Linked DNA regions of Flavivirga eckloniae. Each later gene encodes a partner of the first gene's protein in a complex. Links are inferred from orthologs where the notes say so. Each region holds a gene or a part of one and is shown on either strand. Other genes may lie near its edges. The genes, in order: secY and secA.

Evidence for each region.
Region 2: the proteins of secY (region 1) and secA are in contact, whole or in part, in a crystal structure (PDB 3DIN), measured with the Thermotoga maritima proteins. The link is inferred for Flavivirga eckloniae from one-to-one orthologs. Residues at the interface, in WP_004081795.1 of Thermotoga maritima: Glu108, Gly109, Glu110, Glu111, Ala236, Glu237, Arg238, Arg239, Ile240, Thr241, Ile242, Gln243, Tyr244, Ala245, Arg246, Arg247, Val248, Thr249, Gly250, Arg251, Arg252, Val253, Tyr254, Gly256, Ala257, Ser258, Thr259, Tyr260, Leu261, Pro262; in WP_004082002.1 of Thermotoga maritima: Glu261, Ala262, Arg263, Lys300, Ala301, Arg302, Thr303, Ile304, Ile305, Leu323, Tyr324, Asp325, Pro326, Val329, Ser330, Tyr333, Ile336, Lys340, Phe345, Val349, Glu363, Phe364, Tyr374, Ser375, Gly376, Gly377, Glu393, Ile395, Thr482, Ser483.

What each region holds. Positions count from the first base shown.
Region 1 is NZ_CP025791.1:4,161,194-4,168,160, forward strand. Bases 3,239-6,074 are described here. They hold secY (preprotein translocase subunit SecY), read left to right. Parts: upstream 3,239-3,898; coding sequence 3,899-5,251; downstream 5,252-6,074. Other genes in these bases: rpmD (50S ribosomal protein L30), read left to right, coding at 3,239-3,417; rplO (50S ribosomal protein L15), read left to right, coding at 3,431-3,883; infA (translation initiation factor IF-1), read left to right, coding at 5,263-5,478; ykgO (type B 50S ribosomal protein L36), read left to right, coding at 5,550-5,666; rpsM (30S ribosomal protein S13), read left to right, coding at 5,669-6,043. Also shown: rplN (50S ribosomal protein L14), read left to right, coding at 1-145; rplX (50S ribosomal protein L24), read left to right, coding at 158-469; rplE (50S ribosomal protein L5), read left to right, coding at 472-1,023; rpsN (30S ribosomal protein S14), read left to right, coding at 1,027-1,296; rpsH (30S ribosomal protein S8), read left to right, coding at 1,365-1,763; rplF (50S ribosomal protein L6), read left to right, coding at 1,782-2,324; rplR (50S ribosomal protein L18), read left to right, coding at 2,335-2,691; rpsE (30S ribosomal protein S5), read left to right, coding at 2,698-3,222; more of rpmD, read left to right, coding at 3,235-3,238; rpsK (30S ribosomal protein S11), read left to right, coding at 6,144-6,527; rpsD (30S ribosomal protein S4), read left to right, coding at 6,768-6,967. UniProt on the Escherichia coli protein: The central subunit of the protein translocation channel SecYEG. Consists of two halves formed by TMs 1-5 and 6-10.
Region 2 is NZ_CP025791.1:1,324,181-1,337,439, forward strand. What follows is about bases 3,525-7,460. They hold secA (preprotein translocase subunit SecA), read left to right. Parts: upstream 3,525-3,906; coding sequence 3,907-7,260; downstream 7,261-7,460. Other genes in these bases: C1H87_RS05455 (DUF2795 domain-containing protein), read left to right, coding at 3,525-3,727. In the rest of the region: C1H87_RS05440 (ABC-F family ATP-binding cassette domain-containing protein), read left to right, coding at 1-1,583; C1H87_RS05445 (O-methyltransferase), read left to right, coding at 1,750-2,520; C1H87_RS05450 (cob(I)yrinic acid a,c-diamide adenosyltransferase), read left to right, coding at 2,785-3,360; more of C1H87_RS05455, read left to right, coding at 3,506-3,524; C1H87_RS05465 (ammonium transporter), read left to right, coding at 7,520-8,773; C1H87_RS05470 (P-II family nitrogen regulator), read left to right, coding at 8,807-9,148; C1H87_RS05475 (DinB family protein), read left to right, coding at 9,360-9,896; C1H87_RS05480 (YybH family protein), read left to right, coding at 9,925-10,368; C1H87_RS05485 (glycoside hydrolase family 88 protein), read right to left, coding at 10,381-11,556; C1H87_RS05490 (alpha-L-fucosidase), read right to left, coding at 11,624-13,168. UniProt on the Escherichia coli protein: Required for protein export, interacts with the SecYEG preprotein conducting channel.

The DNA.
Region 1 (6,967 bases):
TTATATTAGATTCGACGATAATGCGTGTGTTTTATTAAACCCAACGGGAGAGATGAGAGGAACACGTGTATTTGGTCCTGTTGCTAGAGAACTTCGTGATAAACAATTCATGAAAATTGTATCATTAGCACCAGAGGTGCTTTAATACATTATTAAGATGACAAAGCTTAAAATAAAAACTGGAGATACTGTAAAAGTAATTGCTGGAGACCATAAAGGATCTGAAGGTAAAGTACAAAAGGTATTAATAGATAAGAACAAAGCGATTGTTGAGGGGGTAAACATGGTGAAGAAACACATGAAGCCTAGTGCACAAAACCCTCAAGGAGGAATCGTAGAGAAGGAAGCTGCTATTCACATTTCTAATTTATCATTGTTAACTTCAAAAGGAGAAACAACTAGAGTTGGATATAGAATAGAAGCCGATAAAAAAGTAAGATTTTCAACAAAATCTAATGAAGTAATATAGTTATGGCATATTCACCTAGACTTAAAGAAGAGTATAAAAGCAGAGTAATTGCGGCTCTTACAGACGAATTTGGATATAAAAATGTAATGCAAGTTCCTAAACTTGAAAAGATAGTAATATCTAAAGGAGTAGGAGCAGCAGTAGCAGACAAAAAGTTAATCGACTACGCAGTAGAAGAATTAACTACTATATCTGGACAAAAAGCTATAGCAACATTGTCTAAAAAAGACGTTGCATCTTTTAAATTACGTAAAGGCATGCCAATTGGTGCTAAAGTTACTTTACGAGGCGAAAGAATGTATGAGTTTTTAGACCGTTTAGTTACTTCTGCCTTACCACGTGTAAGAGATTTTAGCGGAATTAAAGCTACAGGATTCGACGGAAGAGGTAACTACAATTTAGGAGTTACTGAGCAAATTATATTTCCAGAGATTAATATCGACAAGGTAAACAAAATCTCAGGTATGGATATTACATTTGTAACTTCTGCCGATACAGATAAAGAAGCAAAATCATTATTAACTGAATTAGGGTTACCTTTTCAAAAGAACTAAGATATGGCTAAAGAATCAATGAAAGCCCGTGAGGTAAAAAGAGCTAAAACAGTAGCTAAGTATGCCGAAAAACGTAAAGCTCTTAAAGAAGCTGGCGATTATGAAGCATTACAAAAGTTACCAAAGAATGCTTCCCCAATTCGTATGCATAATAGATGTAAATTAACAGGGAGACCTAAAGGTTATATGAGAGATTTTGGAATTTCTCGTGTTACGTTTAGAGAAATGGCTAATAAAGGTCTTATTCCTGGAGTTAGAAAAGCAAGTTGGTAATATTATTTAAATAATCAGATTTAAGGTTCGGGATAAACCGAAAACCAAAGTCACAAAATCAATTCATTATGTACTCAGATCCAATTGCGGATTATTTAACAAGAATTAGAAACGCAGTGCGTGCAAACCATAGAGTGGTTGAGATACCTGCATCTAATCTTAAAAAAGATATCACTAAAATATTATTCGAACAAGGATATATTTTAAGTTATAAATTTGATGATTCTACTGTACAAGGAACTATTAAAATAGCGCTTAAGTACAACAAAGAAACAAAAGAACCAGTAATTAAAAAGCTTCAAAGAATTAGTACACCAGGTTTACGTAAGTATGCTGGTGCTAACGATTTGCCTAGAATCCTTAATGGTCTTGGTATTGCTATTGTTTCAACTTCTCATGGAGTTATGACAGGTAAGCAAGCTAAAAGAGACAATGTAGGAGGAGAAGTTTTATGTTACGTTTACTAATTTTAAAGCCGAGAAGAAATGTCAAGAATAGGAAATAATCCAGTAGCCATTCCAGAAGGTGTAACAGTAGATGTTAAAGATAACGTTGTAACTGTAAAAGGAAAATTAGGAGAGTTAACTCAACATTATGATACTGTTGAGATAAAAGTAGAAGATGGAAATGTTTTAGTAACGCGTTCTTCTGATTCTAAAGATCAAAAAGCAAAACATGGTCTATACAGATCATTAATGCACAATATGATTGAAGGTGTATCTAAAGGGTGGACTAAAGAACTAGAATTGGTAGGTGTAGGTTATAGAGCATCTAACCAAGGACAAAAATTAGATTTAGCTTTAGGTTTTTCTCATAATATTGTTTTAAATATTGCTCCAGAAGTAAAAGTTGAAACAGTTTCAGAAAAAGGAAAGAACCCATTAGTAAAGTTAACATCATTCGATAAACAACTTGTTGGTCAAGTAGCTGCAAAAATCCGCGGATTTAGAAAACCTGAGCCTTACAAAGGAAAAGGAATTAAGTTTGTTGGTGAAGAAATAAGAAGAAAAGCAGGTAAATCAGCTTAATAAATTAGTTATGGCATTAACAAAGAATCAAAGAAGACTAAGAATTAAAAACAGAATCCGTAAGGTTGTTTCTGGTACAGAAGCTAGACCAAGATTGGCTGTTTTTAGAAGTAATAAAGAAATTTATGCTCAAATTGTAGATGACGTAACTGGTAAAACAATCAGTGCAGCATCTTCAAGAGATAAAGATATTAGTTCTGCAAAAGGCACTAAATCAGAAATTGCTGCCCTAGTAGGAAAAGCACTTGGTGAGAAAGCTTTAAAAGCAGGTGTAGAAACAATCGCATTCGATAGAGGTGGTTATTTATATCACGGTAGAGTAAAATCATTAGCTGAAGGAGCTAGAGAAGCAGGACTTAAATTCTAGAATATTATGTTTCAAAAATATAAAAGTGCAGAGTTAGTAAAACCAGGTGGATTAGATCTTAAGGATCGTTTGGTTGGTGTACAAAGAGTTACTAAAGTAACAAAAGGTGGTAGAGCGTTTGGTTTTTCAGCAATTGTTGTAGTTGGTGACGAAGCAGGTGTTGTAGGACAAGGTTTAGGTAAATCTAAAGATGTAGCTAGTGCAATAGCAAAAGCAGTTGAGGATGCTAAGAAAAACCTAGTTAGAATTCCTATTATAAAAGGAACATTACCACACGAACAAAAAGGTAAATACGGTGGAGCAAGAGTAAATATTATTCCTGCTGCTCCTGGTACCGGAGTTATTGCTGGTGGAGCTGTTAGAACAGTTCTTGAGGCTGTTGGAGTACATGATGTACTATCAAAATCTCAAGGATCTTCAAACCCTCACAACGTTGTAAAAGCAACTTTTGATGCGTTATTACAATTAAGAGACGCCAATGTAATTGCTAGAGATAGAGGTATTTCACTTGAAAAGGTTTTTAACGCTTAATAAGAGACAGAGATGGCAAAAATTAAAGTAAAAAAAGTTAAAAGCGCAATCAATCGTACACAAAGACAAAAAAGAACTTTAGAAGCTTTAGGTCTTAAAAAGATTGGTCAAGTAAAAGAGCATGAAGCAACACCAAATATTCTTGGTATGATTGCTAAAGTTTCACATTTAGTTTCTGTTGAAGAAGCAAAATAATATAAAACTGAAAATGGATTTAAGTAATTTAAAACCTGCAGAAGGTTCAGTAAAAAATCAAGGGAAGAGAATAGGTAGAGGACAAGGTTCTGGAAAAGGTGGTACTGCTACACGTGGTCACAAAGGAGCTAAATCTCGTTCTGGTTATTCTAAGAAACTAGGATTTGAAGGTGGTCAAATGCCGATTCAAAGACGTGTTCCTAAATTTGGTTTTACTAATATAAACCGTGTTGAATATCAAGGTGTTAATTTAGATACTTTACAACAATTGGTTGATGATAAGAAAATAAAAGATACCGTAGATTTTGATACGTTATACTCTAATCGTTTAGCTGGAAAGAATGATTTAGTTAAGATTTTGGGTAGAGGTGAATTGAAAGCAAAATTAAAAGTATCTGCACATAAATTTACAGCTTCAGCAAAAGCAGCTATTGAAGCAGCAGGCGGAGAAGCAATAACATTATAAGACCATATTAAAAGTATGAAGTTTATAGAATCGTTAAAAAATGTTTGGAAAATTGAGGAACTAAGAAACAGAATCATAGTTACACTAGGTCTGTTATTAGTATATCGTTTCGGAACCCAGGTAACATTACCAGGAGTTGATGCTGCACAATTAGCAGCATTAGGAGACAAAACTAGCACAGGTTTGTTAGGATTACTTAGCCAGTTTACTGGAGGAGCTTTTTCTAGAGCATCTGTGTTTGCCTTAGGTATTATGCCTTACATTTCTGCTTCTATTGTAGTACAATTAATGGGTATAGCTATTCCTTATTTGCAAAAACTGCAAAAAGAAGGAGCCAGTGGACAAAAGAAAGTTACTCAGATTACACGTTGGTTAACAATTGCAATTTGTTTATTACAAGCACCTGGTTATTTAGCAAGTTTACCTAGTTTGGGTGTGCCTCAAAGTGCCTTTTTATTAGGAACGGGACCTCTATTCTATTTTTCATCTGTAAGTATCCTGGTTACAGGCTGTATTTTTGCCATGTGGTTAGGAGAAAAGATTACAGATAAAGGTATAGGTAATGGAATTTCTTTATTGATCATGGTAGGTATTATTGCAACATTACCGCAATCGTTTATTCAAAATGCAGCTACCAGATTAGAAGGTAATAACGTTATGCTTATCCTTTTCGAATTGGTTATTTGGTTTGTTATTATTCTAGTTACGATTATGCTTGTTATGGCGGTTAGAAAAATAGCAGTACAATATGCAAGAAGAACAGCTTCTGGTGGTTATGAAAAGAGCGCCATGGCTGGTTCAAGACAATATATTCCATTAAGGCTTAATGCCTCTGGAGTAATGCCTATTATATTTGCTCAAGCTATTATGTTTGTGCCGGGTATGATAGGAGGTACAGATCTATTAAAAGATTCAACTGTTGGAGCTTGGTTAGTTACTAACCTTGGTCCTGCAAGTATGTTTGGTTTTTGGTACAACGTAGTATTCGCTTTATTAATCATAGTATTTACATATTTCTATACAGCGATTACTGTACCAACAAATAAAATGGCTGATGATTTAAAGCGTAGTGGTGGTTTTATTCCTGGCATTCGTCCAGGTTCTGAAACATCAGAATATCTAGATAAGATAATGTCTCAGATAACTTTACCAGGATCTATATTTTTGGCATTAATTGCTGTGTTCCCAGCGTTTATTGTTAAACTTATGGATGTACAACAAGGTTGGGCATTGTTCTTCGGAGGAACCTCATTATTGATCATGGTTGGAGTTGCAATTGACACTATGCAGCAAGTAAATTCATATTTGTTAAATAGACATTATGATGGCTTGATGAAAACTGGTAAAAATAGAAAAGCTAGCGCTTAATATTATATACTATGGCAAAACAGGCAGCAATAGAACAAGACGGAACAATTATAGAGGCATTATCTAATGCGATGTTTCGTGTTGAATTAGAAAATGGTCACATTGTGACGGCACATATTTCTGGTAAAATGCGTATGCATTATATTAAGTTGTTACCAGGAGATAAAGTGAAATTAGAAATGAGTCCTTACGATTTAACTAAGGCTCGAATAACTTATAGGTACTAAAAAGTTCAAAATTCAGAGTTTAAAATTTTAGAGTTGAACCTTGAATTTAGAATATTGAATATTGAATTATTATGAAAGTAAGAGCATCACTTAAAAAAAGAAGTGCAGATTGTAAAATCGTACGAAGAAAAGGTAGACTTTACGTTATAAACAAAAAGAATCCTAGATTTAAACAAAGACAAGGGTAATTATGGCAAGAATTGCAGGTGTAGACATACCAAAAAACAAAAGAGGAGTAATCTCTTTAACTTATATCTATGGAATAGGTAGAAGTAGAGCAAAAGAAATTTTAGCAGCGGCTAAGGTTGACGAGAGTATTAAAGTTCAAGATTGGAACGACGACCAAATTAGTGGTATTCGTGAAGCTGTTGGAACATTTACAATCGAAGGTGAATTACGTTCTGAAACTCAATTGAACATTAAGCGATTAATGGATATTGGATGTTACAGAGGTATTCGTCATAGATCTGGTCTTCCATTAAGAGGTCAACGTACTAAAAATAACTCCAGAACTAGAAAAGGTAGAAGAAAGACTGTTGCTAACAAGAAAAAAGCAACTAAATAAAATAAAAGTCATTAGTATTTAGTCGTTAGATGGAATCTGTTTGAAATGTAAAAGTTTAGGATTCTAATACTAACAACTAACAACTAGAAACTAAGAAGATATGGCAAAAACAAGTACAAAAAAACGTAAAGTTATTGTAGATTCTATTGGTGAAGCACATGTTACCGCTTCTTTCAATAACATTATTATTTCACTTACCAATAAAAAAGGAGACGTAATTTCATGGTCTTCTGCTGGTAAGATGGGATTTAGAGGTTCTAAGAAAAACACACCTTACGCTGCTCAATTAGCCGCTGAAGATGCTGCATCTGTAGCACAAGAAGCAGGCCTAAAGAAAGTAAAGGTTTATGTTAAAGGACCTGGAAATGGTAGAGAATCTGCTATTCGTTCTATCCACAATGCCGGTATAGAAGTAACAGAAATTATTGATGTTACACCATTACCACATAATGGATGTCGCCCTCCAAAACGTAGAAGAGTTTAACAAATAACGATATTAAGTTTGCAATTTTTTTGATAATAAATTGAGAACTTCCCGGAACTAAGTTGAAGGGTAAATAATCGTAGATAAAATTAATATCATCTGAATCTCAGATGGTATTAATTTTTTGCATAAATTTGCAAACTGAAAAATTAATAACAAGTATCAAACGAGAGATCAAAAGGTTATCGAAGGATAAGATTAAGACCTTAATTCATAATCACTCTCACAAACAAATTTAAGATGGCAAGATATACTGGTCCTAAAACAAAAATAGCTCGTAAATTCGGTGAAGCTATATTCGGAGACGATAAGTCTTTTGAAAAAAGAAATTACCCTCCAGGTCAACACGGAAACAACAGAAGACGTGGAAAAAAATCTGAATACGCAATCCAGTTAATGGAAAAACAAAAAGCTAAATATACTTACGGTATTTTAGAGCG
Region 2 (13,259 bases), 2.8 Mb from region 1 along the record:
CTATTTTAAAGGTTATTGCCAATTACGAAAAAGCACTCTTAAACCCAGATGACACTGATGCATACCAAACTGCTTTCGAACAGATGGAACAACATCAGGCATGGGATTTTGAAACACTATACAAACAAATCCTTTTTAAACTAAAACTGGATAATTTAAGCCAAAAAGTAAGCACACTTTCTGGTGGACAAAAAAAACGACTATCGCTTGCCAATGCCTTAATAAATAAACCCGATTTGTTAATACTAGACGAGCCTACAAACCATTTGGATCTGGAAATGATTGAGTGGCTGGAAGCTTTTTTTGCCAAGGAAAACATTACACTGTTTATGGTAACACACGATCGCTATTTTTTAGAACGTGTTTGCAACGAAATTATAGAATTAGACGAAGGCAAGCTATACAGTTATAAAGGTAATTATTCCTATTACCTAGAAAAACGAGAAGCAAGAATAGAACGTGAATCTGTTGAATTAGGCAAAGCAAAACAACTGTTTAAAAAAGAATTGTCCTGGATGCGCCGACAGCCAAAAGCCAGAACAACCAAATCGAAATCTCGAATCGACGATTTTAAAGATATAAAGCATCGTGCCCACCAACGTAGAAACGATCATGAAGTTCAACTTGAATTAAACATGGAACGTCTCGGCAGTAAAATTTTAGAATTTCATAAAGTATCAAAAGCATTTAAAGACAAGACCATACTTGACAAGTTCGAATACACGTTCCAAAAAGGAGAACGTGCCGGTATAATAGGTAAAAATGGTACAGGAAAAACGACCTTTCTAAATATATTAACCCAAACAGCACAGCCAGATTCCGGTAAAGTAGTAAAGGGAGATACGGTAAAGTTCGGATACTACACCCAAAATGGAATTACTATAAAACCCGAACAAAAAGTTATAGACGTTATTAGAGAGTTCGGAGACTATATTCCACTAAAAAAGGGCAGACAAATTAGCGCACAGCAACTTTTAGAACGTTTTTTATTCAGTAGAAAAAAGCAATACGATTTTGTTGAAAAATTAAGCGGAGGTGAACGCAAACGCCTGTATTTATGTACTGTTTTAATTCAGAATCCAAACTTCTTGATTCTTGATGAGCCTACTAACGATTTAGATATCGTAACACTTAATGTACTCGAAAGTTTTCTTCTGGATTTTCCCGGTTGTGTTATTGTCGTATCTCACGACCGTTATTTTATGGATAAGGTTGTAGACCACCTTTTTGTATTTAAAGGCGAAGGCGTTATAGAGGATTTCCCAGGAAATTATACAGACTATAGAGTTTACGAAGATAGTCAGCCTGTCGTTTCAAATGTACAGGAAGATAAAAAGGATAAAAATGCCTGGAAGAAAAACGAGTCCAAACTATCATATAACGAAGAAAAAGAGCTTAAAAACATTGAAAGTAAATTAAAATCGTTGGCATTCGATAAGAAAGAACTAGAACATAAATTCAATAATCCAGATCTTACACAAGATGACATAAATAAGTTATCTGATGAATTACAAAAAATTATAGATACTATTGAAGCTAAAGAAGAACGTTGGTTTGAGTTGTCTGCTAAACTTGAAGATTGATTTAGTTATTTCACAGATAATCAAAGAGTTAACACTGAGACACACTAAGGTTTAGTTTATCCTCGCTAAAACGCCAAGACATGAAACGTCACTGAATACCGAACACTGAACACTGAATACTGAATACTGAATACTGCAAACCAAACACTGAACACTGAACACTAAAATGTATCAAATCATTCAATACATAAAATTTTTAGTAAGGTCTACCAATCAACACGGTGTGCACTCTCCCTTTGTGTATAATTTGGTTACCAAATGCTTTTATGATAAAACGAATTACGATGCATACAAACAGGTTTCAAACTATAAGAAAGCGCTTTTAAATAATAAGACCTGTATTAAAGTAACCGATTTAGGAGCAGGTTCGCAAGTGATGAAGCAAAAAGAACGCCGTATTTCATCAATGGCTAAAAATGCAGGATCAACTATAAAAAGAGCAAAATTCATTTATCGATTGGTAAACTATTTTAAACCTGATACTGTTTTAGAATTAGGCACATCGCTAGGAATTGCAACACACGCCATGAGTTTAGCAAACCAAGCAACTAAAATTACTACCATTGAGGGTTGCCCTAATATTTCGGAATTTTCAAAAGCAAATTTCAAAAAACATCACCTGAATAATATCGATCTAAAAACTGGTAATTTTAAAAACGTTTTAAATCAATCAACTACCAATAATTACGATCTTATATTTTTTGATGGCAACCATCAAAAAGAAGCTACGTTAGCATATTTCGAAACACTTTTACAAACAACTCATAACGATTCGGTGTTTATTTTTGATGACATCTATTGGTCTAAAGACATGACCGAAGCCTGGGAAACGATAAAACAACACCCTAAGGTTACCGTAACCATCGATACTTTTTTCTGGGGATTTGCATTTTTCAGGAAAGAACAAGCTAAAGAGCACTTTACAATTAGAATATGATTAGGAGTGCTCAGTTTGCAGTGCGCAGTTGACAACATAAGAACTATTGAAATACTAACTCCTTTTTATCTTTATGCCTTTCCTAGAAAAACGATAACAGTTACAATCTCAATATTCAATTTCAACATCTATGATGCGCGTAGGTGCATACTAATAAAAAAACACCTCATACACACTCCATTCGCTTACAACTCAAAAAACATTTTTAAAATTCATTATAAAAAAACTTTTAACTTTTGACTTTTAACTTTTAACTTGCGTAGCATGAAAATCTATACCAAAACAGGAGATAAAGGTACCACAGCGTTGTTTGGGGGCACACGCGTACCAAAACATCATATTCGTATTGAAAGTTACGGAACTGTTGACGAATTGAACTCGCATTTAGGTTTAATTCGCGATCAGGACATCCACCAACAATACAAAGACTTATTAATCCATATACAAGACCGGCTTTTTACAGTAGGAGCTATTTTAGCAACCGATCCGGAAAAAGCTATTTTAAAAAGCGGTAAAGAACGTTTAAATATTCCCAAAATTTCTACCGAGAATATTGAACGCCTAGAAAAAGAAATGGATGCTATGAATACCGAACTTCCGCCAATGACACATTTCGTTCTTCCTGGCGGACATCAAACTGTGTCATTCTGTCACATAGCACGCTGCGTATGTCGCAGAGCAGAGCGTTTAGCCACCTCACTTAATGATATTGAGCCTGTTGAGCCTAACACGTTAATGTATTTAAACCGTCTTTCTGACTATCTTTTTGTATTGGCACGAAAGTTGTCATTCGATTTACAAGCAAATGAAATTAAGTGGATTCCAGAAAAAGAATCTTGAAATAGTAACAAAGCAACGATAATTTCAAATGTTTAAAATTGCAATAAAAGATACGTTCTTAAAATTAACGATTAAATAATTCATTTTTTTCTTGCCTGTTTAAACTAAAAAATTATTTTTGCAAAAAAATAAACACAAATAGAAAATGTATTGGACATTAGAATTAGCATCTTATTTAAGTGATGCACCTTGGCCAGCAACAAAAGACGAGTTAATAGATTACGCTATTAGAACGGGAGCGCCGTTAGAAGTTGTTGAAAATTTACAGTCAATCGAAGATGAAGGAGATTCATATGATTCAATTGAAGAAATTTGGTCAGATTATCCTACCGATGAGGATTATCTCTGGAACGAAGATGAATATTAGTAAAAAGCATAAAGAATAGTTAAAAAGTCTCGATCTGAGACTTTTTTTTTGTCTTAATCTTTACATAACATCGTAACAAAATGTATCTTTGAGACGCTTTATAAAAGCCATATAAGTTAAACATAACAAAAGTTACTACTCATAGAATTATTTCTGAGTAAAAATTAAAATATATAAACATGAGTTTTTTAAATTCTGTACTTAAAGTATTTGTTGGAGACAAATCCAAACAAGACGTAAAGGCCATCTACCCTATTGTAGATAAAGTTAAAACCTTTGAAGCTGCCCTTGAATCTCTATCGCATGACGAATTACGTGGTAAAACCGTTGAATTTAAAGATAAAATTGCAGAAGCCAATAAAAGCATAGACGATAAAATAGCAGCTCTTGTAGAAGAAGCAGAGAATACCGAGGATATAGACAGACGAGAGGATATTTATCAAGATATTGATAAACTAAAAGATGATGCTTACGATGCTACCGAGGTTGTTTTAAATGATATACTACCTGAGGCTTTCGCTGTAATTAAAGAAACAGCAAAACGTTTTGTAAACAATACAAATATTACAGTAACAGCAAATACTTTCGATAGAGAATTATCTGGAACAAAAGAATATGTCGTTTTAGATAACGACAAAGCGCTTTGGGCAAATTCATGGGATGCCGCCGGAAAAGCAGTTGTCTGGGATATGGTTCATTACGATGTACAGCTTATTGGTGGTATAGCCATGCACCAAGGTAAAATTGCAGAAATGCAAACAGGTGAAGGAAAAACTCTGGTAGCGACCCTTCCCGTATACCTAAATGCACTCGCTGGAAAAGGAGTTCACTTAGTTACAGTAAACGATTACTTAGCAAAACGTGATAGCGCATGGATGGCTCCTATTTTCGAATTCCATGGTTTAAGCGTTGATTGTATCGACTACCACCAACCAAATTCCGATGCTCGTAAAAAAGCTTATAATGCAGATATCACTTACGGAACAAATAACGAATTTGGATTCGATTATCTACGTGATAATATGGCAAATTCGCCCGACGATTTAGTACAACGTCCACATAATTACGCTATTGTAGATGAGGTCGATTCGGTTTTAGTAGACGATGCCCGTACACCATTAATCATTTCCGGACCAATTCCACAAGGAGAACGTCATGAATTTACAGAATTAAAACCTAAAGTAGATGATATCGTAAGCATCCAGCGTAAATATTTAACAGGGGTGTTAGCAGAAGCCAAGAAGTTAATTAAAGCTGGCGACACAAAAGAAGGTGGTTTTCAATTACTTCGCGTATACCGTGGTATTCCTAAAAACAAAGCACTTATTAAGTTTTTAAGTGAAGAAGGTGTAAAAATGCTGCTTCAAAAAACGGAAAACTTCTACATGCAAGACAACAACCGTGAAATGCCAAAGGTTGATGCCGAATTGTACTATGTTATTGAAGAAAAGAACAATCAAATAGAATTAACCGATAAGGGAATTGAATATCTCTCAGGAAAAGACAACCCAGACTTTTTCATCTTACCAGAAATAGGATTGGAAATTGCGAAAATTGAAAACCAAAAACTTTCCCCAGAAGAAGAAGCAAATTTAAAAGAAGAGTTATTTAAAGACTTTGGAGTAAAATCGGAACGTATACATACACTTAATCAGCTTTTAAAAGCTTATGCTTTATTCGAAAAAGACACGCAGTATGTGGTTATGGACAATAAAGTAATGATTGTTGATGAGCAAACAGGTCGTATTATGGATGGTCGTCGTTATAGCGACGGATTACACCAAGCGATTGAAGCTAAGGAAAATGTAAAAATTGAAGATGCCACCCAAACTTTCGCTACAGTAACACTTCAAAATTACTTTAGAATGTACCGTAAACTATCTGGTATGACGGGTACAGCAGTAACAGAAGCCGGTGAGTTCTGGGAAATCTACAAATTGGATGTTGTAGAAATTCCAACTAACAGGCCAATTGCAAGAGACGATAGAGAAGATTTAGTTTATAAAACAAAACGTGAAAAATATAATGCTGTAATTGATGAAGTGACGCAAATGGCGCAAGCTGGTCGCCCGGTTTTAATCGGTACCACATCGGTTGAAATTAGTGAGCTACTAGGAAAAATGCTTAGCATTAGAAAAATATCGCACAACGTATTAAACGCAAAACAACATAAAAAAGAGGCCGACATTGTAGCAGAAGCAGGTAATGCAGGTCAGGTAACCATTGCAACCAATATGGCAGGTCGTGGTACCGACATTAAATTAAGCGACGAAGTAAAAGCTGCAGGTGGTTTGGCCATTGTAGGTACCGAACGTCATGATTCTCGTCGTGTAGACAGACAGTTACGTGGTCGTGCTGGTCGTCAGGGAGATCCAGGTAGCTCGCAATTCTACGTATCTCTAGAAGATAATTTAATGCGTTTATTTGGTAGTGAGCGTATTGCGAAAATGATGGACCGTATGGGGTTAAAAGAAGGTGAAGTAATTCAACACTCCATGATTTCAAAATCTATTGAGCGTGCTCAGAAAAAAGTTGAAGAAAACAACTTTGGAGTTCGTAAGCGTTTATTAGAATATGACGATGTAATGAATGCGCAACGTGAGGTTGTTTATAAACGTCGTCATCATGCTTTATTTGGAGAACGTCTTCGTGTAGATTTAGCCAATATGATTTACGATACCTCCGAAGGTGTTGCAGAAAGCAATAAAGGCGCTAACGATTATAAAAATTTCGAATTTGAATTGATTCGTTATTTTTCACTAGGCTCACCAATTACCGAAGAAGAATTCGGAAAACTATCTGTACAAGAAATAGCATCTAAAGTGTATAAGGCTGCTTTCGATCATTACAGAGAAAAAATGACTCGTAATGCCGAAATCGCATTCCCTGTAATTAAGAATGTATATGAAACACAAGGCGATAAATTTAAACGTATCGTTGTACCATTTACAGATGGAGTTAAAAGTTTAAATGTTGTTACCGATCTTGAAAAAGCATACGAAACAAACGGAAAACAATTAATTACCGATTTTGAAAAGAACATCACACTCGCTATTATTGACGATGCATGGAAAACGCATTTACGTAAAATGGACGAGTTAAAACAATCGGTACAATTAGCTGTGCATGAGCAAAAAGATCCATTACTTATATACAAATTCGAGGCTTTCGAACTGTTTAAAGGTATGATCGATCAGGTTAACAAAGATGTTATTTCGTTCCTATTCAAAGGAGAATTACCACAAGAAACACAAAATACCATTCAAGAAGCACGTGCTCGTAAGCGAGAAAAATTGAAAACTCAAAAAGACGAAATTCCTAATCTGGATGAACGTTCTGCTCAAAACAGGGCTGCTGGTAACACACAACGTCAGCAAGAAGTTATAGAAACCGTTGTTCGAGACAAACCAAAAATTGGTCGTAACGATCGTGTTACCATTAAACATGTTATGAATGGTGAAAACAAAACACTTAAATACAAACAAGCCGAGCCATTAATCGCCAAAGGTGAATGGGTATTGGTTGACGAATAACCTTTACCTAATTTTAAAATTAGCATCATAAATCCGTCGTTTTTAATGACGGATTTTTTTATGCAATAATTTCAATAAAAACCAATTTATACAATAAAAAATATGACGTTTTAATCAAATGATTGAATGCCTTTCAAAAAGCAATTTGTTTTATCATATTCCAAATTAATTAACACCTTAATTTACTATCTTCCATTTTTTTGTTGAAAAAAAAGCGAAATAAATATTAAATATTTTAAAGTTAAATAACAAGTAACCAATGGAAGAAGTAACAACAATTGCTCTTGAGCAAACAGAAATTATTAATGCAATTGATACAGTTTGGGTGGCTATCTGCGCTGCTATAATCTTTTTGATGGAAGGAGGCTTTGCACTGTTAGAAGCAGGTTTTGTAAGAGCGAAAAACACCATGAGTATTATTGCCAAAGTAATTATAGACATCACCTTTGGAGGTATCGCCTTTTATTTAGTTGGTTTTGGTATTGCTTATGGTAACTCAAACGGATGGTTTGCTTTCGATACAGGTATAACAAATAATGATTTAGGGTTAAGCCTTACAGTATCAAATAAATTGTTTTGGTTTATACAATTAGGGTTTGCTATTGCTGCCATATCTATTGTTTCTGGAGCAGTTGCAGAACGTATGAAAGTTTGGAGTTACGCTTTATTTGTATTTATCTTTTGTGCTATTATGTATCCTTTAGTAGCCAATTGGGTATGGAACCCAGATGGCTGGTTAGCAGTAAGAGGATTTAATGATTTTGCCGGATCATCTGCTGTGCACGCTATGGGTGGTTTTGCAGCTTTAGCCGCAGCTATAGTATTGGGGCCTCGTATTGGTAAATATCAAAAAAACGGTGAGCTTAATCCTATTCCAGGACACAATTTACCATTAGCAGCCGTAGGAGGTTTTATTTTATGGTTCGGATGGTTTGGGTTTAATCCAGGATCTACATTATCTGCTGTCGGAAATTGGGAATTAATAGGCACTGTAGTAACGAATACATTCTTAGCATCAGCTGCTGGTGGTATTTCTACCATGGTTTACACCTATTTTAAATACGGACAAATAGATATAACTATGACAATTAATGGTGTATTGGCAGGACTTGTTGCCATTACTGCCGGATGTAATGTTGTAGATTCCAGCTCTGCTGTTATTATCGGTTTAATTGCTGGTGTTTTGGTTGACGTTGCTGTTATATTCTTTGATAAAATTAAAATTGACGATCCTGTGGGGGCTATTGCTGTACATGGTATTAATGGATTATTCGGTACCATAGCCGTAGGATTATTTGCCTCTGAAAAAGGACTTTTCTTTGGTGGTGGAAGCGATTTACTTATTACACAAGCATTAGGCGTATTAGTTATTGGTTCGTTTTCTTTTTTAATTACTTTTATAATAATGACAATTATGAAGAAAACCATCGGTGTTCGAGTATCTCGTAGAGAAGAAACTGCTGGTATAGATGCCGTATCATTTGGTGTAGAAGCTTACACTACATTCGAATAATCAAACATAAATAAAAACATTAAACATATTCTTATGAAAAAAATAGAAGCCATAATAAGACCCTCAAAATTAAAAGCTGTACAAAAAGGGTTAAAAGAAGCAGATATTCCTTGTCTTACAGTAATTCCTGTAAAAGGATCTGGGCTACAAAAAAGTTACTCAGAACGCTATAGAGGTACAGAACAGTCTATGATTTTGCAAACCCGTATTATGATTATGTGTATAGTAAGTAACTCTAATTTAGAAAAATGTATTGATACTATATTAGACAACGCTTCAGAAGGTCAAGTTGGTGATGGTAAAATCTTTATTTACGATGTAGAAGATGCTATAAGAATAAGAACCAGAACCAGAGGCAAAGAAGCGATTATATAAATACAATTTTAGATCAATCTCATAAAAACCTGACATAAAAATGTCAGTTTTTTTTTATAAATTAATTTGATTTAGCAAAAAAACTAATTAACTTAGTTAAATAACAAGTCATTACAATCAATTACTAACCCCGACTTATTTCTTCCGATAATTTATAGAAGAAAAACTGCATTTGCAGGGTATTGTTACTAATTGAAAATGTTACATTAAAATGGAACAGACAAAATGGCTTGATCGAAAATTTAGATTCCCATTCGAACAAAATATATTTCCATCCATATTAGAAAGGCTCGAAGGTACCTCCATCAGGCTCAATTATAAAGTAAGCCAAATAGCAAAAGAACATTTAACCCTAAAGTTTGAGGGAAAATGGTCTATTCAAGAAAACATTGGTCACCTAATCGATCTTGAACCACTCTGGCTTGGTAGGCTTGAAGATATTTTGAATGATGCAGAGATTATGAGAAGGACTGCAGATTTGGAAAATCATAAAACTGATTTAGCAAGTTATAACGAAAAGAAAATTAAAAAACTTTTAACAGACTTTTTAAGCCTTAGGCAAAAGACCCTATATAGTCTCATTAAACTTAATGAAACTGAAATATACAAACATGCACTGCATCCGAGATTAAGAATTCCTATGCGGGTAATGGATTTATTTCTTTTTGTAGCAGAACACGACGATCATCACATGGCAAGAATTAGTCAATTAAACAAACTGATAATAGCTAAGCCTAAACTATACTAAAGTATATTCTAAAAAAACACATTAAATCATGAAAAAATATTCAAACTATATTATAATTATATACCTACTATTTTTTGCATGCAAAGACTTTAATGATAAAAAAATGGACGCATGGAAATCGGAAGTTTTTCAAGCAGAAAAGGCCTTTAACGACATGGCTCAAAAAGAGGGACTCGCCAAGGCTTTCGAATTCTATGCTGCCAATGATGGTGTTATAAAACGAAATAGAAAAGTTATTGAAGGGAAAAGAGCTATTAAAAAATGGTACGAAAACGACTTTAGACCAAATGAATCCCTAATCTGGTCTCCAACTTTTGTTGATGTAAGTAAATCTGGGGACATGGCTTACACTTACGGAGATTTCATATTAACCTATCCAGATTCGTTAGGAAACAGAAAAGAAAGCACTGGGGTTTTCCATACGGTTTGGAAAAGACAAGAAGACGGTAGCTGGAAATTTGTATGGGATTAGTATGTATCTTATTTACTCTAAACTCTTCAATCGAAGTAAAGCTTCAACATAGTAATAATCTGCATAATTTAAAGGCACATCCACTTCTGCATTATGCGGAATACTCCCTACACTATGCATCAATGCAAAATTGTTATTTTCTCCAAATTTAGCACTGTAGGCCTCAGACCCTAAAGCCTTAATAGATTTATTAATAAAAGACATATAAGATTCTCCTGTATAACAACCTAATTCAATTAAAGCAGATGTAGCAATGGCAGCTGCCGAAACATCCCTTTTTTCATTAGGAATGTCTGGCGCGTTATAATCCCAATAAGGAATACCATCTTCTGGCATAGAATTTATTATGTAATTTGCTATTTTTTGTGCCTGCTCTAAATATTTTTCATCCTTAGTATACCTGTAACAGACTGTATAACCATATAAACCCCATGCCTGTCCACGTGCCCAAGAGCTATCATCTGAAAAACCTTGAGCCGTATTTCTATTTCTTACCTCGCCTGTTTCTGGGTCGTAATCGATAACATGGTAAGAACTGTAATTATCTCTAAAATGATACTTCATGGTTGTATCGGCATGAATAATGGCTATGTCTTTATATTTCGTATCGCCCGTTAACTCTGTTAATTCAAACAAGAGTTCTAAATTCATCATATTATCAATAATTACAGGAAACCTCCAACGGTGATTCGGTCCTACATCCCAACTTTGAATACAACCTACCTTTTCATTAAACCGTGTAATTAAAGAATTACCAGAAGCAATCAAAACCTCTTTAAATGTTTTATTTTTCGTTAATCGATAACCATTTCCAAAAGAACAGTTAAAAATAAATCCAAGATCATGGTTGCTGGTAATCGTTTTATGGCTTTCTATTAATTTTTGAAATTGCTCTGCTCCATTTTTCCACTTTTCATCTTTTGTAACTTCATACAAATACCAACAAGTCCCAGGAAAAAAGCCTTCAGTCCAATCAAACTTTAAAGGTGCCCAATAAATACTTCCGTCTTTGTTGGTTGTTCTAGGAATTCTATTTTCTTCTACTGCTTTGTCTAATAATAAAGATAACTGTTTTTCTACAGCTTCTAATTGTATATCAATAGCCGATTTTTTTTCTGTGTTAGCTTCTTTGTTCTTACAAGAGAGCAATAGAAATGGTATGATTAAAACTAATTTTATAATTTTCATGAAGGTTTTATTTAACTAGAAGCGATTACAAACTAAAGTCCTTATTAAACAAGCTAACATAATTCATTTACTCCAATTCCATTTTAAATATAGTTGCAATTTCATTCATATCCGTATCAGGAATGGTCAATAATAACTCATTCTCTGTTTGTTCGAATTTAACAGGCGTATTAGTTCCTAAAACGGTAATATTTTTAATAGGGCTTGGTGTTGGATAACGGTGTAAACCAAAACTTTTCAGATCTAACACTCTTCCTTTTTCAGGAGCTCCCAAGAAAAACATATAAAGCGCTTTTTTGTCTTTAGACATTGTAAAACGTACATCATCAGCTGAATACTGTACTGTTGCCGATTGTCCTCCAAAATGACCAGCTCCTGCTTTAGAAGTTCCAAAACCGTACTTAATAAATGGACGTGTATTGTAAACAGCCTCGCCATATTTAGACATCCAACCTCCTATTTCTAAAAGAACATCTCGTTGTTCTTTAGGAATTATTCCTTCTTTTGTAGGGGAAACATTTAGTAAAACAGTACCATTTTTACTCCAAACATCAATCATATTACGCAATACCAGTGCTGCATCTTTATACTTTAAATTATCTGTATAAGACCATGATCCTCGACTTATAGTAACGTCGGTCATCCAAGGAGATTCAGATAAATCTCTTTTCCCTCCTTGCTCAATATCTAGCATAGCCATATTATGAGGTAAATCATATTGCTTTATAACGATCGCTACATCCTGATTTTTCTTTTTTGCTTCATTTAAATAATACGCTGCGAATTCTTTTCTATACTGCTCCGGAATAGCATTTAACCAAGAGTCAAACCATATTATATCTGGTGAGTATTGATCTATAACTTCTTTTAATTGTGCATACCAATATGTATTAAACGCTTTTGCAGACATATTACCATACAATTTTGAAATCACGGTATCTGTAGATGATGTTGCAAAATCGGGGTGATAAGCAAAATGACTATCGTATGCCCTCCACTTTTCTGGATTATCTGCATTTCTTTGCAAATTACGTGCGTGATGAAAAGTTGTTATTAATTTCATCCCATTGGCTTTTATCTCTTTAGCAAGTAAACCGGTAATGTCCTTTTTAGGTCCTTTAGCCACTGTATTCCATGGATTCACTTTACTATCCCACATAGCAAAACCATCGTGATGTTGTGCAACAGGCCCAGAAAACTTAGCTCCAGATGCTTTAAATAATTTCGCCCAATCTTTCGCATCAAATTTCTCGGCTTTAAACATAGGAACGAAATCATGATAATTGAAATCTTTACCATATTTTTCTCTATGCCATTTTGCTACATCTGGTCCATGATGATGTCCTTCTCTATACATATAAAAAGGATACCATTCGCTATGGTGCGCAGGTACCGTATATACTCCCCAATGAAAATAAATTCCCAATTTGGCATCTTGTAACCATTCCGGAACAGCTTGATGTTTTGCTAATGATTCCCAAGTAGGATCATATTTTGAAGTGTTTTCTAAATTTTCAGAGATTACCGCAGTATCCTTTTTTTGGGTACATGCGATCAATAAAACTAAAGAGGCAATGGTTGTAATAAAACGACCCGATTTGATAATAAACATTACGTTATACTGTTTTATATGAATAAATGAAATTGCAATTTAAACATATAGAATTTGCTGCTAAGGCACTCTTAGTTCTTTTAGAGGTGAT